Regions from separate parts of the Agrobacterium larrymoorei genome, predicted to be linked through region 3. Evidence: predicted binding sites of a transcription regulator. Region 3 holds the regulator's gene; each other region holds the start of a gene.
What was found. Region 3 encodes PhoB, which activates phosphate uptake and scavenging genes when phosphate is short. Its sites were predicted from a motif close to TGTCATNNANCTGTCAT; they were not measured.
Positions count from the first base shown of each region.

Region 1: a site for PhoB is predicted at 2,626-2,642, ahead of CFBP5473_RS03310 (YdcH family protein). Genes of this name have one in related genera too.
Region 2: a site for PhoB is predicted at 1,886-1,902, ahead of CFBP5473_RS00605 (alkaline phosphatase). Genes of this name have one in related genera too.

Region 1 covers NZ_CP039691.1:722,928-727,514, reverse strand. The annotation lists gene CFBP5473_RS03335 (tetratricopeptide repeat protein) at 1-306, opposite strand, end outside; gene ykgO (type B 50S ribosomal protein L36) at 409-534, opposite strand; gene CFBP5473_RS03325 (5-(carboxyamino)imidazole ribonucleotide synthase) at 661-1,752, opposite strand; gene purE (5-(carboxyamino)imidazole ribonucleotide mutase) at 1,749-2,249, opposite strand; gene CFBP5473_RS03315 (YdcH family protein) at 2,263-2,466, opposite strand; gene CFBP5473_RS03310 (YdcH family protein) at 2,703-2,879, shown strand; gene CFBP5473_RS03305 (sulfite exporter TauE/SafE family protein) at 3,015-3,779, opposite strand; gene CFBP5473_RS03300 (thiamine phosphate synthase) at 3,885-4,538, shown strand; gene CFBP5473_RS03295 (tetratricopeptide repeat protein) at 4,547-4,587, shown strand, end outside.
Region 2 covers NZ_CP039691.1:124,325-128,911, forward strand. The annotation lists gene dnaK (molecular chaperone DnaK) at 1-1,609, opposite strand, end outside; gene CFBP5473_RS00605 (alkaline phosphatase) at 1,959-3,716, shown strand; gene CFBP5473_RS00610 (hypothetical protein) at 3,875-4,339, shown strand; gene CFBP5473_RS00615 (ABC transporter ATP-binding protein) at 4,342-4,587, shown strand, end outside.
Region 3 covers NZ_CP039691.1:2,834,864-2,839,450, forward strand. The annotation lists gene phoB (phosphate regulon transcriptional regulator PhoB) at 1,762-2,445, opposite strand; gene phoU (phosphate signaling complex protein PhoU) at 2,577-3,290, opposite strand; gene pstB (phosphate ABC transporter ATP-binding protein PstB) at 3,383-4,198, opposite strand; gene pstA (phosphate ABC transporter permease PstA) at 4,214-4,587, opposite strand, start outside.

The DNA.
Region 1 (4,587 bases), 860 kb from region 3:
ATCATAGGCGGCGGCGGTGCGCTTTTCCTCGGAGGCTTCTTCGGCCCATTTCATCAGAAGGTTGATGGTGGCGCTGCCGGAATCCTTCCACTCGCCGATGATTTCGGTGGCGAGCACACGGGCTTTCTTTGCATCGCGCTCTTTCTTCAGACTGTCGAAGAGGTTGCCGACGGGGTCTTTGGGCGGGGTCTGATCCGGCTGCTGCGCCTGCGTAACGGGCTCTTCAGCGTGGGCGCCAAGAGGCGCGCTCAGGGCAAGCGGGACGAGGGAAACGAGGGCAAGGGCACAAAAACGAAATTGGCGCATGCCGATCAAGATAATCTGCATGCGCCAATTATGAAATCAAATTTTGTTTGCTATCAACAATGTGATCCGTCTCAACTGAAACAGACGACATGCGACCCGCAATCAGCCCTGACGAGCCTTGAAGCGTGGGTTCTGCTTGTTGATGATGTATACGCGGCCCTTGCGGCGAACCAGACGGTTGTCGCGGTGACGAGCCTTAAGCGCTTTGAGCGAGTTCTTGATCTTCATTTTTCTGGTCCGCAGTTTGGCGAGGCATTTCGCCACGCGTAATCTAAACAATCAAAAGCGCGCAACGAGGGCGCGCCTTTTTCGGTTGGCAGGCAGATACCTTGTCAGCCCCTGCCTGTCAACACGTCAACCAACATTTTGCCGGGAAAGCCTAAGGTTTCCGGCATGAAAGAGTTGCGTGACGTGGCCCATTTTGCGGCCCGCGCGCGCTTCCGTCTTGCCGTAAAGGTGCACGAGGCAATCGTTTTTCTGCAGCCAGGCGGGCACATCATCCATATCGGCGCCGATGAGATTGGTCATTACGCAATCCGAATGGCGGGCGGTGCTGCCGGGTGCAAGCCCGGCAACGGCACGGATATGCTGCTCGAACTGCGAAATGACGCAGGCCGCTTCCGTCCAGTGGCCGGTATTGTGCACGCGTGGCGCCATTTCATTGGCAACCAGCGAGCCATCGGCCAAGACGAAGAATTCGATGCCGACCACGCCGACATAATTCAATGCGCCTAGCAGCTTTTCAGCCGACTCGATGGCCACGGCTTTCGCCGCATCGGAAAGCTGTGCGGGAATGGTGGAGGTGTGCAGAATGCCGTTCAGATGCACATTTTCCGCAGGATCGTAACAGGTGACAGTGCCATCCTGAAAACGGGCGGCGATGATCGAAATTTCCCGCTCGAAAGGCACGAAGCTTTCCAAAATGAGCGGCACGTTTCCGAGGGCGGCATAAGCGCCGGTCAAATCCTCGCCACCCTTGAAAACACGCTGGCCCTTGCCGTCATAGCCCATGCGGCGGGTCTTCAGCACGCCCTTGCCGCCGAAATCGGCGAGTGCCGCTTCGAGCCCGGCCTGATCGTCCACGGCGCGGAAATCGGCGGTGGGAATGCCGCAATCATTGAGGAAGCGCTTTTCGGTCAACCGGTCCTGAGAGGCGCTGAGCGCCTGTGCGGGCGGGTAAACCGGCACGGAGGCGGCCAGCGTCTCGGCGGCAACGACGGGCACGTTTTCGAATTCGTAGGTGACCACATCGCAAAGGCTTGCAAGTTCGGCCAGAGCCTTCTCGTCATCGTAAGCGGCGACGATCTGGCGATTGCAGACCTGTGCTGCCGGACAGTCTGCCTGCGGCTCCAGGACGACGGTGCGGAAGTTGAGGCGGGCTGCGGCCATGGCCAGCATGCGGCCAAGCTGGCCGCCGCCGATGATACCGATCGTTCCCGTCTTCATTGCGCATTGTCCGATGGATATTCAGCAATGGCTGCGCTCTGGCGGGCGCGATACTCGTCCAGCCGGTCGGCAAGGTCCTCGTCCGACAAAGCCAGAACCGCTGCGGCAAGCAGGGCCGCATTGACGGCACCGGCGCGACCGATGGCGAGTGTGCCGACGGGGATGCCTGCTGGCATCTGCACGATGGAATAGAGGCTGTCCTGACCCGACATGGTTTTGGACTGGACCGGAACGCCGAAAACGGGAAGCGGCGTCAGCGATGCGGTCATGCCCGGCAGGTGGGCTGCACCACCGGCACCGGCGATGATGACCTTGAAGCCTTCGTCACGCGCGCCTGTCGCAAAATTGAACATGCGTTCGGGCGTGCGATGGGCGGAAATGATGCGGGCTTCGTATTCGATATCCAGCGCATCCAGCGTATCGGCGGCGTTCTTCATGGTTTCCCAGTCGGACTGGCTACCCATGATGATGGCGACGGGCGGGGTTTCGGTGCTCAAGCGGCCTCTCCTGTCAGGCAATGATATCCGGGATGATCTGATCTTCGATCTGAGTCATCTTGTCCTTGATAACCAGCTTCTTTTTCTTCATTCGCTGAATGCGCAGGGCATCGCAATTGGTCTGGATCATCGCGTTGATCGCGGTGTCGTAGTCCTCATGCTCCTGCCTCAGCCGTGCCAGTGTAAGCCGAACGTCCGCCTGTTCCTGATCGGGCATCTCTTCATCCCCATTGTGATGCAACCGGACCGCCATCCGGCATGTTTGTTATCGCTCATCCGTGCCTGTACCACCAATTGATGGTAACGGGAAGTTTCCCTTGCGACCATTTTGCCCAACTATTGCCTCGATTTCGCCTTCGACAAACCGGTCTTTCCATGTCACATTGCTGTCGTAAACCTGAAACTCCAGTGATGGAGAACTGGAGGTAGGTTCAACAAGGAAGGACGTGCCGCATGACCATTCAGGCTCATATCGCATCGCTCGAAAAGAAACACGGCGCTCTGGAGGAAGAGCTCGAAAGTATTCTTGCTTCCCCGTCGTCTGACGATCATGAGATTGCGGAGCTAAAACGCAGAAAACTACGCCTGAAGGATGAATTGCAAAGGCTGAAATCAACCACGAGACATTGATTTTCAATAACAACATTCAGGCTGCGCGGCGTCATTAACGCCTGAGAAACAGCCATAACCTTCAGGTTCTGATCGCAGATGCGGTCAGAACCTTTCGCTTTTCTTGGAGGTGTTTTTTAAAAAAAGCCGAGCGCCTCAGAACGGCAAGCCGTCCCACAGAAGCTTGAGCGCGGCAAAAAACGCCATCGTGTACATCAGCGGATAAAAAACGGCTGGCTTCATGTATTTCACCACCTTTGCGCCCGCGAATGTGGCGAGCATCGCCACCGGCAGAAGGGTGGCGGATGTGGTGAGGTTGGTGGAATCCAGCGCGCCCAGCGCAAAATAAGGGATAAGCTTGATCGCGTTCATGATGGCGAAGAAGCGCACGCTCATGCCGGTATAGGTCTTGGGATCGAGCTTCAGCGGCAGCACGTAAATCTGGAACGGCGGGCCGCCTGCATGGGCAACGAAGCTGGCATAGCCGGAAAGGCTGGACCAGAGCGTGGCCGCCGCCGGTCGCTGCGGCTTTGGCGCGATTTCCTGCCCACGACGGGCGCGGAAGGTCTCATAGAAATATCGCAGCACGAAGAGGATTGTGACAGTCGCCACGACGAGGCGCATCGCATTCGGCGAGATCAGCGTCGATGTGGCCCAGCCCAGCGCGATACCGGCAAGTGCGCCGGGCAGCATGAGCAGCAGCGTCTCGCGATGATTATAGCTGCGCCATGCCCATAGAGCCACCAAATCCATGACGATCAGGATCGGCAGGAAGATCGCGGCGGCCTGAACCGGTGGCACCGCAAGTGCCAGCAGCGGCACGCCCATCAGGGCCAAAGCGCCGCCCAGACCGCCTTTCGACAGGCCGACGAGGATGACTGCGGGGATGGCGACGAGGAAAAAATGGAAATCGAGCTGCATGTATCGACTGTTGATCCTTTTGCCAGTCCGGTTTATCGGAAATGGAATATGAAAACGAGTGCAGATTGGCGATGAAGCGTTCTTTCTGCCGGAAATGGAAAAATCATGAGCTCTGCTGAAGATCGCTGCCGCCTCGTTCTGATCGTTCCCGAAAACGACGATGCAGACGCTCAGGCCAAGGCGCTGGAAGATGCACTGCGTGGCGGCGACGTCTCATCCGTCATCATTCCGCAATATGGCCTGGACGATGGTGCGTTCCAGAAGCGCGCAGAAAGGCTGGTCGCAATCGTGCAGGAAGCGGGTGCCGCGGCACTCGTTGCCGGAGACACGCGCGTCGCGGGCCGCGCCAAGGCGGATGGCCTGCATATTGCGGGCGGCGTGGAGCCTTTGGAAGAAGCCGTGGAGAAATTCACGCCCAAGCTCATCGTCGGCGGCGGCAATGCGGATGATCGCCACAAGGCGCTGGAGCTTGGCGAAATCGGTCCCGACTATATTTTCTTCGGCAAGCTGGAAGGCGATATCAAGCCGGAACCGCACCCGAAGAATGTGGCACTCGGCGAATGGTGGGCCTCGATGATCGAAATTCCCGCCATCGTCATGGGCGGTTCGGATGTAGCATCCGTCGTGGCTGTTGCGGAAAGCGGCGTCGAATTCGTGGCACTGCGTCAGGCCGTCTTCGGCCATGCGGGCGGGCCCGCGCAGGCCGTGGCGGAAGCGAATGCATTGCTTGACGAAAAAGCGCCACGGTTTGACGGTTGATACAGGCGATGATCGCTCGCTTGCTTCGTTTTTCACTCTCCACTTCAGC
Region 2 (4,587 bases), 260 kb from region 3:
GGCTTTCGGCCTGATTCTTGGCTTCAACGCCAGCACGACGCTTCTTGTCGGCTTCGGCGTTTGCTTCGGCGTCCTTGACCATCTTTTCGATGTCGGCGTCGGACAGACCACCAGATGCCTGAATGCGGATCTGCTGTTCCTTGCCGGTGCCCTTGTCCTTGGCGGAAACCTGCACGATACCGTTGGCGTCGATATCGAAGGTGACTTCGATCTGCGGAACGCCGCGTGGTGCCGGTGGCAGGCCGACGAGGTCGAACTGACCGAGCGACTTGTTGTCGGCAGCCATTTCGCGCTCACCCTGCGAAACGCGGATGGTCACGGCAGACTGGTTGTCTTCAGCGGTCGAGAAGGTCTGGCTCTTCTTGGTCGGGATCGTCGTGTTACGGTCGATCAGACGGGTGAAGACGCCGCCCAGCGTTTCGATGCCGAGGGACAGAGGCGTCACGTCGAGAAGCAGAACATCCTTAACGTCGCCCTGCAGAACGCCTGCCTGAATGGCAGCGCCCATGGCAACGACTTCGTCAGGGTTCACGCCCTTATGCGGCTCCTTGCCGAACAGCTGCTTGACGACTTCCTGCACCTTCGGCATGCGGCTCATGCCACCGACGAGAACGACTTCATCGATCTCGGAAGCGGAAACACCGGCATCCTTAAGGGCTGCCTTGCAGGGAGCGACCGTGCGCTGCACGAGGTCATCGACCAGGCTTTCGAACTTGGCGCGGGTCAGCTTCAGCGTCAGGTGCTTCGGACCGGTCGCATCTGCGGTGATGAACGGCAGGTTGATTTCGGTCTGCTGCGAAGAAGACAGTTCGATCTTTGCCTTTTCGGCAGCTTCCTTCAGGCGCTGCAGAGCAAGCTTGTCGCCCTTCAGGTCGATGCCCTGATCCTTCTTGAACTCGCCAGCAAGGTACTCGACCAGACGCATGTCGAAGTCTTCACCGCCGAGGAAGGTATCGCCGTTGGTGGACTTTACTTCGAAAACGCCGTCGCCGATTTCCAGAACGGAAATATCGAAGGTACCGCCGCCAAGGTCGTAAACGGCGATGGTCTTGCCGTCCTTCTTGTCGAGACCGTAAGCAAGAGCTGCAGCCGTCGGCTCGTTGATGATGCGCAGAACTTCGAGACCAGCGATGCGGCCTGCATCCTTGGTGGCCTGACGCTGGGCGTCGTTGAAGTATGCGGGAACGGTGATGACGGCCTTCTCGACCTTTTCGCCGAGGTAGGATTCAGCGGTTTCCTTCATCTTCTGAAGGATCATCGCGGAAATCTGCGACGGGGAGTAACCCTTGCCCTGAGCCTGAACCCACGCATCGCCGTTATCGCCCTTGACGATTTCGAACGGAACGAGGCCCTTGTCCTTTTCAACGGTCGGGTCTTCATAGCGGCGGCCGATCAGGCGCTTGACTGCGAAGAGCGTGTTGGTCGGGTTGGTGACGGCCTGGCGCTTTGCCGGCTGACCGACCAGACGCTCACCATCGTCGCTGAATGCGACCATGGAAGGGGTCGTGCGCGCGCCTTCCGCATTTTCAATAACTTTAGTGTCCTTGCCGTCCATCACTGCGACGCAGGAGTTGGTCGTGCCAAGGTCGATACCGATTACTTTTGCCATTTTTCTTCTCTCCTTGAAGCGAGACGTCGGAACCCCGGGAGGCATTCCATTGACGTATCCTTGACTTGGATGGTCTTGCCGAATTGTCAGCATTTCTGCTGTTCTGCGGCGTATATAAGGAGCGATTTTTGCCGCTGCAAGGCGGATGACGGGTGAGAGAGCAGCAAAAAGAAAGAAATGAAGCAGCGAAGAAGAGGATTATGCGGCAGCGCAACGCCTTTGCTGCAAGGGCGCGAGGTGAACCGGGTTGTATGAGCCATGATGATTCGCCTGAACCGTCATGTATCTGTCATGCAGCCTGCCTATAGCGAAGGCGTTTTCAAGAAAATGCCACTCCTTAGAGGTTCTCATGCGCAAACTTATCGCAGCACTCGTCACGACGACATTTCTCGCCGGTGCCGCACAGGCCGCAACCGTCTATCCGCTGGATCGCGCCACTATTCTCAGCGGATCCCCATTCGATTTCAAAATTGAATTTAAGAACGTCATCAAGGCTGAAGACGTGAAGATCACCGTCAACGGCCAGGATTACAAGACCGTCTTCGGCTCCGACGTACAGTTCGTAGCGGAAGAAAAGGGTAAGGAAGACAAGGTCCTCGGCTCTGCCGTCATTCTCCGCGGCCTGAAGATCGCCAAGGCTGGCGAGTATAAGGTCGAAGTGTCTGCCGGATCGGAAAAGAAGGACGTGACATGGACGGTTTACGCCACTGCGGAAACTCCAAAGGCGAAAAACATCATCTTCCTTCTTGGTGACGGACTTTCTGTCGCTCATCGCACCGCCGCCCGCATCATGTCGAAAGGCATGACCGAGGGTAAGGCGAACGGCCGCCTCAACATGGACGAGATGGACCGCATGGCGTTCATCGGCACGTCTTCCACCGAAGCAATCGCCACCGACAGCGCCAACACCATGTCCGCCTACATGACGGGCCACAAGGCACCGGTAAACGCACTCGGCGTTTACGGCGATCGCACGCCTTCCAGCTTCGATGACCCGAAGGTAGAGACGATTGGTGAAGCCCTGCGCCGCCAGACGAAGAAGTCCATCGGCATCGTCACGACATCCGAATTGCAGGACGCAACCCCTGCGGCCATCGTTTCCCACACACGCAAGCGCGGCGACAAGGCTGAAATCACCACCATGATGTTCGACGTGAAGCCGGACGTGGTGCTGGGCGGCGGTTCCGCCTACTTCCTCGGCAAGGACGTTCCCGGCTCCAAGCGCAAGGACGATAAGGAATATATCAAGCTGTTCCAGGATGCCGGTTACACGCTGGCGACCGACAAGAGCGAGCTTGAGAAGGCTGAAGGTTCCAACACCGGAAAGCTGCTCGGTCTGTTCCACACCGGCAACATGGACACGCTTCTCGACCGCAAGTTCCTCAAGAAAGGCACCGTCGACAGGTTCCCGAATCAGCCTGGTCTGGTCGACATGACCCAAGCCGCGCTAGGCGAGCTTTCCAAGAACCCGGAAGGCTTCTTCCTGATGGTCGAAGCGGCGAACATCGACAAGATGTCTCACCCGCTGGATTGGGACCGCGCCGTTGTCGAAACCATCGAATTCGACAAGGCTATCGGCGTTGCCCGCGAGTTTGCGGCAAAGAACCCCGACACGCTGATCGTCGTCACGGGTGACCATGCGCACGGCGTTTCCATCATCGGCACGGTTGACGATGAAAAGCCAGGCGATGAAATGCGTGCCAAGGTCGGCACCTATGCCGAGGCTGGCTTCCCGAACTACGAGGACAAGGATGGCGACGGTTATCCTGACCGTATCGACGTTTCGCGCCGCCTCTTCCTGAATGCCAATAATGGTCCTGACCATTATGAAACCTTCCGCCCGAAGATGGACGGTCCTTTCGTTCCGGCTATCCAGAACGAGAAGAAGGAATATGTCGCCAACGAAGCCTACAAGAATGTCCCCGGCGCAGTATTCGTACAGGGTAACATTCCGAAGGACGGCGATAGCGGCGTTCACGCCGTGGACGATATCGTTCTGCAGTCCACCGGTCCCGGCTCGGAAGGGTTCAAGGGTTACATGGAACAGAGCGACGTCTACCGCGTACTGGCCGACACATTTGCCCTTGGTGCCAAGCAGACGCAGTAACAGCATCTGACACATTCGATGATCCGGCTCGCTCAGCGGGCCGGATCGTTACCGTTTAAAGCACCTTACACGCCTTACTTTTTGTATCATCCAATGTTTGTGTCCAGATTACTTTATCCATTTTCACGACATGCCACCCAGCCGAACAGGAGATCGTCATGACGAAACCTTTTTCTCTGTTGACGCGCAGGCAATCGCTACAAGCCCTAGGGCTGGGAGCGCTGATGCTGAGCAGCGGGCGGGCCATGGCCTCGGCTTCGTCGCTGACCTTCGATGAGATGTATGGCAAGATCGGTGTTCTGGGCCTTGAATTTTCCGACAAGCTCAAGCAGCTGACCGGCAAGGAAATCAGCATGAAAGGCTTCATGGCGCCGCCATTGAAAGCGGAAGCCTCCTTCTTCGTGCTGACCGAAATTCCGATGGCGCTTTGCCCTTTCTGCTCCTCGGATGCGGACTGGCCGGACAATATCGTCGTGGTGTATCTCTCCGAGAAACAGACCTTCGTGCAGCCAAGCACCACCATCGAGGTAACCGGCAAGCTGGAGCGCGGCTCCTGGACGGACCCGGAAACGGGTTTCGTCAGTCTCGTTCGCATTCGCGACGCCGAATATCGAGTATCCTGACGATGCTATCCCTCACCATTTCCGGGCTCTCGGTTCGTTATTCCGGGCTCGGCACGCCCGTTCTTGCTGTAGACTCTCTGCAGCTTTCCGCCGGGGAAAAGATTGCCGTGACCGGCGCCTCCGGTTCCGGCAAGAGCACGCTGGTCAATATCGTCACCGGCCTCGAGCGTATTCGGGAAGGCAGCGTTTCCTGGGGCGGAAAGGCCATAGAGACGCTGACTGAAACGCAGCGCGACCGCTGGCGCGGG
Region 3 (4,587 bases):
AGAAAACCTCGATCTTCGCAAGGCGAAATCTTAGGTTTTCTTGGTGAGGGGTTCTCCCTCGCAAACAAAATGTCAAAAATCCCGGCCAGCTTCATGCCAAGCTTCGCCGTTCACGCGGCAGCATCTGCCCGTGGCTTGATCTTCTCATTCTCTCCATCGCCTTGTTCGGGCCATGGCATTTCGGACGGGGCGCAGAAAGCTGCCTCGTTGGGTAGTTTAGTATGTGGCACCTCTCAGCGCCCCGTTCGGCTCTTTCGGCAGAGCCGCAATCCTCTTGCCACGGCTGGCATAACCCGGATGGCAAGGGTTAAAAACCTTGCCGGAGAACCGGTCGGACTTGATCAAGGCCCAACCCTTCCCATCCGGGTGCGATGATGGTTGCCCGCCATCGCCCTGCCAGTTCAGCCACACCTGCCTTCGAGGATGCGGGCGCCGAACATCTCGTACAGCCCGCAGTCCCGATCCGTTCTCCGCAAGGCTCCCACTCGCCAGCACGTTTCGAGTGCTGGCCAGATGGTTGCCTTACGATCCGTCCGTTCACCTTTTCGGGGTGAACGCGGCAGATGCAGCGTCTTCCTGTGTACCGCCTGACTTTCGCTTCTATCTTCATGATCGCGTTCGACCATGAGACGATGAGCTGTCGGTACGCCCGGCGGCGAAATCCTGACGGATGGATCGAAACCCGACAGCCGTTGTTCGCACCGCCGCTTGTCGATCCGGCCAGGTCGGGCATCGGGAGAACTGCGCCAGCCGGTCCGAAACCGACGCCATGTCCTCCTCCCGTTGCCGCCGGGGGGATTGCTGCTCGACCCTGGGAATGGAGAGGCCGCGTAACCTCCTCACCCCCAGCACCGACCCCGCCTCGCCGCAACGCCTTGCGGTGTATCCGCGGCGGGATGAGGGGGAGTGTACGGGTGGTTTTGGGGGTGGGGAAAAATGTTGGGGGGATTTTTTTTTTGAAAAATTCTTTATGCTGGGATTTGTCCCATTACGGGGCGGGTCACTATTGGGCGTGCTGATGCGGCCGTAATTCGGCAACAAGGCTAAGGCACCCACTGCCGTCATCCTCGGGCTTGGCCAGCTGCTGTCCGGTTTAAACTGGGCGGCTAGTTTGGAACGAGAACAGCTGCCCCACCCGTCACCCCGCACTTGATGCGGGGTCCAGCAGACGCGCGTCTGCGCGTCGAAAAAGTCTTTCAGACCAAAGACTTGGTCTGGCTGGATCCCGGATCAAGTCCGGGATGACGGAAGTGGGGCTGCACTTTCGCCACCCCGCAGCAAACGCGGTCAAAGCGTGTCCCAACCGGATTTCAAGGATGGAACTGCAATGCATTCAAAGCCTTGCCGCGCATCCGCACATCCGCACATCCGCACATTTAAACCGGACAGCGGTGGGCTTGACCCGAGGATGACGCGGGTGGGGTGTGCGTTGGTGGGCAGAGGTTACCCCTCACCAAGAAAACCTAGGACTTCGCTTTGCGAAGTCGAGGTTTTCTATCCTCTCCCACAGGGGGAGAGGAAAAGACCGCACCGTTTCTACCCCATCTTCGCGTTTACGATCCAGTAAAAGCGGCGCCGCGGGTTACCTCTCCCCCTGAGCTTGTCGAAGGGGTGGGAGAGGAAGAAAAATCATGATCTTAGCTTTAGCTAAGTCATAGATTTTTCAGGTGAGGGGTTGTGCTTCGACCGCGAACTCGCAAAAGGCAAGTGGTCACGTCCGAGGATGGCGATGGCGGTTGGAATGAGTGCCAAAGACCGCAATCACGCTTCCATCGAATATCCAGCGCCGCGCACCGTGCGGATGACGTCCTGCATGCTGGAGAAGTTGAGGGCTTTGCGGAGGCGGCCGACGTGGACGTCTACGGTGCGTTCGTCGACGTAGATATCGTGGCCCCAGACGCCGTCCAGCAGTTGCGAGCGGGAGAAAACGCGGCCCGGCGAGGTCATGAGGAATTCCAAGAGGCGGAATTCGGTTGGGCCGAGGCGGACTTCGCGGCTTTTGCGGTGGACGCGGTGGGTTTCGCGGTCCAGTTCGATATCGCCGCATTTGAGCACTGAAGACAGCACTTCCGGCTTGGCGCGGCGCAGCATGGCTTTGACGCGAGCCATGAGTTCCGGTGTGGAGAAGGGCTTGACCACATAATCATCCGCGCCGGTGGCCAGTCCGCGAACGCGTTCGCTTTCTTCGCCGCGGGCGGTCAGCATGATGATCGGCAGGCGCTCGGTTTCGGGGCGCATGCGCAGACGGCGGCAAAGCTCGATGCCGGAGACGCCGGGCAGCATCCAGTCGAGGATCAGCAAATCCGGCGTGCGTTCCTGAAGGCGAATTTCCGCCTCATCGCCGCGCGGGATCGTATCGACGTCATAACCTTCGGATTCCAGATTGTAGCGAAGAAGAACGCTAAGGGCCTCTTCATCTTCGACAACTGCAATTTTAGGCACCATTGGCTTCAAACTCCGCCAGTCTTCTCTGGAGCGTCAGTCCCCCCGGACCCATGATGACGCTCCAGCGTGTTGATCCAAGCATCGAGCCTTTCGAAGACCTTCCCGATCTTTCCAAGCCGATGCTGCAAAACTTATTCCGTGACAGCGCCGAGCGTGTTGGAGCTATCGTCCTTCGGGCGCTCGCCTTCCGGCTGGCTGCCGGTCGTCATGTAGTAGATCGTTTCGGCGATGTTGGTGGCGTGATCGCCGACGCGCTCGATGTTCTTGGCGCAGAACAGAAGATGCGTGCAGGTGGTGATGTTGCGCGGATCTTCCATCATGTAGGTCAGGAGCTCGCGGAAGAGCGAGGTGTACATGGCGTCGATTTCCTCATCGCGCTCGCGGATGGCCTGAGCCTTTTCCGCAGAACGGGTGGAGTAGACATCCAGCACTTCTTTCAGCTGCACGAGCGCGAGTTCGGAGAGATGCTCTAGGCCACGGGCGAGCTTGCGCGGAACGCCGGTTCCGGCAACCGCGATCACGCGCTTGGCAGTGTTCTTGCCGAGATCGCCGACGCGCTCCAGATCGGCTGCGATACGCAGCGAACCGATGATTTCGCGAAGGTCGGCAGCCATGGGCTGGCGCTTTGCGATGGTGACGATGGCCTTATCGCCGATTTCACGCTCGGCATGATCGAGGATCGTGTCGTCGGAGATGACTTTCTGGGCAAGAGCCGCATCGGAATTGACCAGCGCACGCACGGCATCGGCGCACATCTGTTCGGCCAGACCGCCCATTTCAGCGATACGGCGGGTGAGGAACTTCAGCTCTTCATCATAGGCTGACATGATATGGGAATTTGTCATGTTCGAATTCTCCGGTTTCGAAACGCCTTGCCGCAAGCCCACCTTCTGGGCTCGAGCGGCTGGCGCGGTGTGATGACGTCACTCGTGGCTGATCAGCCGAAGCGACCCATGATGTAATCCTGGGTGCGCTGGTCATCCGGGTTGGTGAACATCTTGTCCGTATCGTTCTCTTCCACCAGGTGGCCGAGGTGGAACATGGCCGTGCGCTGCGAAACGCGGGCGGCCTGCTGCATGGAGTGCGTGACGATGACGATGGTATAGTTGGCGCGAAGCTCGTGAATGAGCTCTTCCACCTTGGCCGTCGCAATCGGGTCGAGTGCCGAGCAGGGCTCGTCCATGAGGATGACTTCCGGCGAAACGGCAACGGCGCGTGCGATGCACAGACGCTGCTGCTGACCGCCGGAGAGACCCGTGCCGGATTCGTGCAGGCGATCCTTGGCTTCGTTCCAGAGACCAGCCTTCTGCAGGCTCTGCTCCACGATCTGGTCCATATCCGCCTTGTTGCGGGCGAGACCGTGGATCCGCGGGCCGTAGGCGATGTTTTCGTAGATGGACTTCGGGAACGGGTTCGGCTTCTGGAACACCATGCCGACGCGGGCGCGAAGTTCCACGACGTCGATGGACGGATCGTAGATATCGTCCTGATCCAGCGTGATCTTGCCGGTGACGCGGCAGCCATCGATGGTGTCGTTCATGCGGTTGAGCGTCCGCAGGAAGGTGGACTTGCCGCAACCAGAAGGGCCGATGAGAGCCGTTACCGTGTTTTCGCGAACATTGAGGTTCACATCGTAAAGGGCACGCTTTTCGCCGTAATAGACGGAAACGTCCTTGCCGATCATCTTGTACGAAACTTCATTCATTTTCTTGTCCAGCGCCTTTTCAACTGCTGCTTCCGACAACATGTTCATAGTTCGGTTCTCCCTCTACCAACGACGCTCGAAGCGGCGGCGCAACAGGATTGCTCCAACATTCATGACGAGGAGGAACAGAAGCAGGATGATGATAGCGCCAGATGTCCTTTCGACAAAGGCGCGTTCCGCTTCGTTCGCCCACATGTAAATCTGCACCGGCAGCGCCGTGGACGGGTCCATGGGCGTCGTCGGATAGTTTGCGACGAATGCGACCATGCCGATGAGGAGCAGCGGTGCGGTTTCGCCGAGGGCGTGCGCGAGGCCAATGATGGTGCCGGTCAAGATACCGGGCATGGCGAGCGGCAGCACGTGATGGAAGATGGTCTGCATCTTGGATGCACCGAGACCGAGAGCCGCAGCACGGATGGATGGCGGCACGGCCTTCA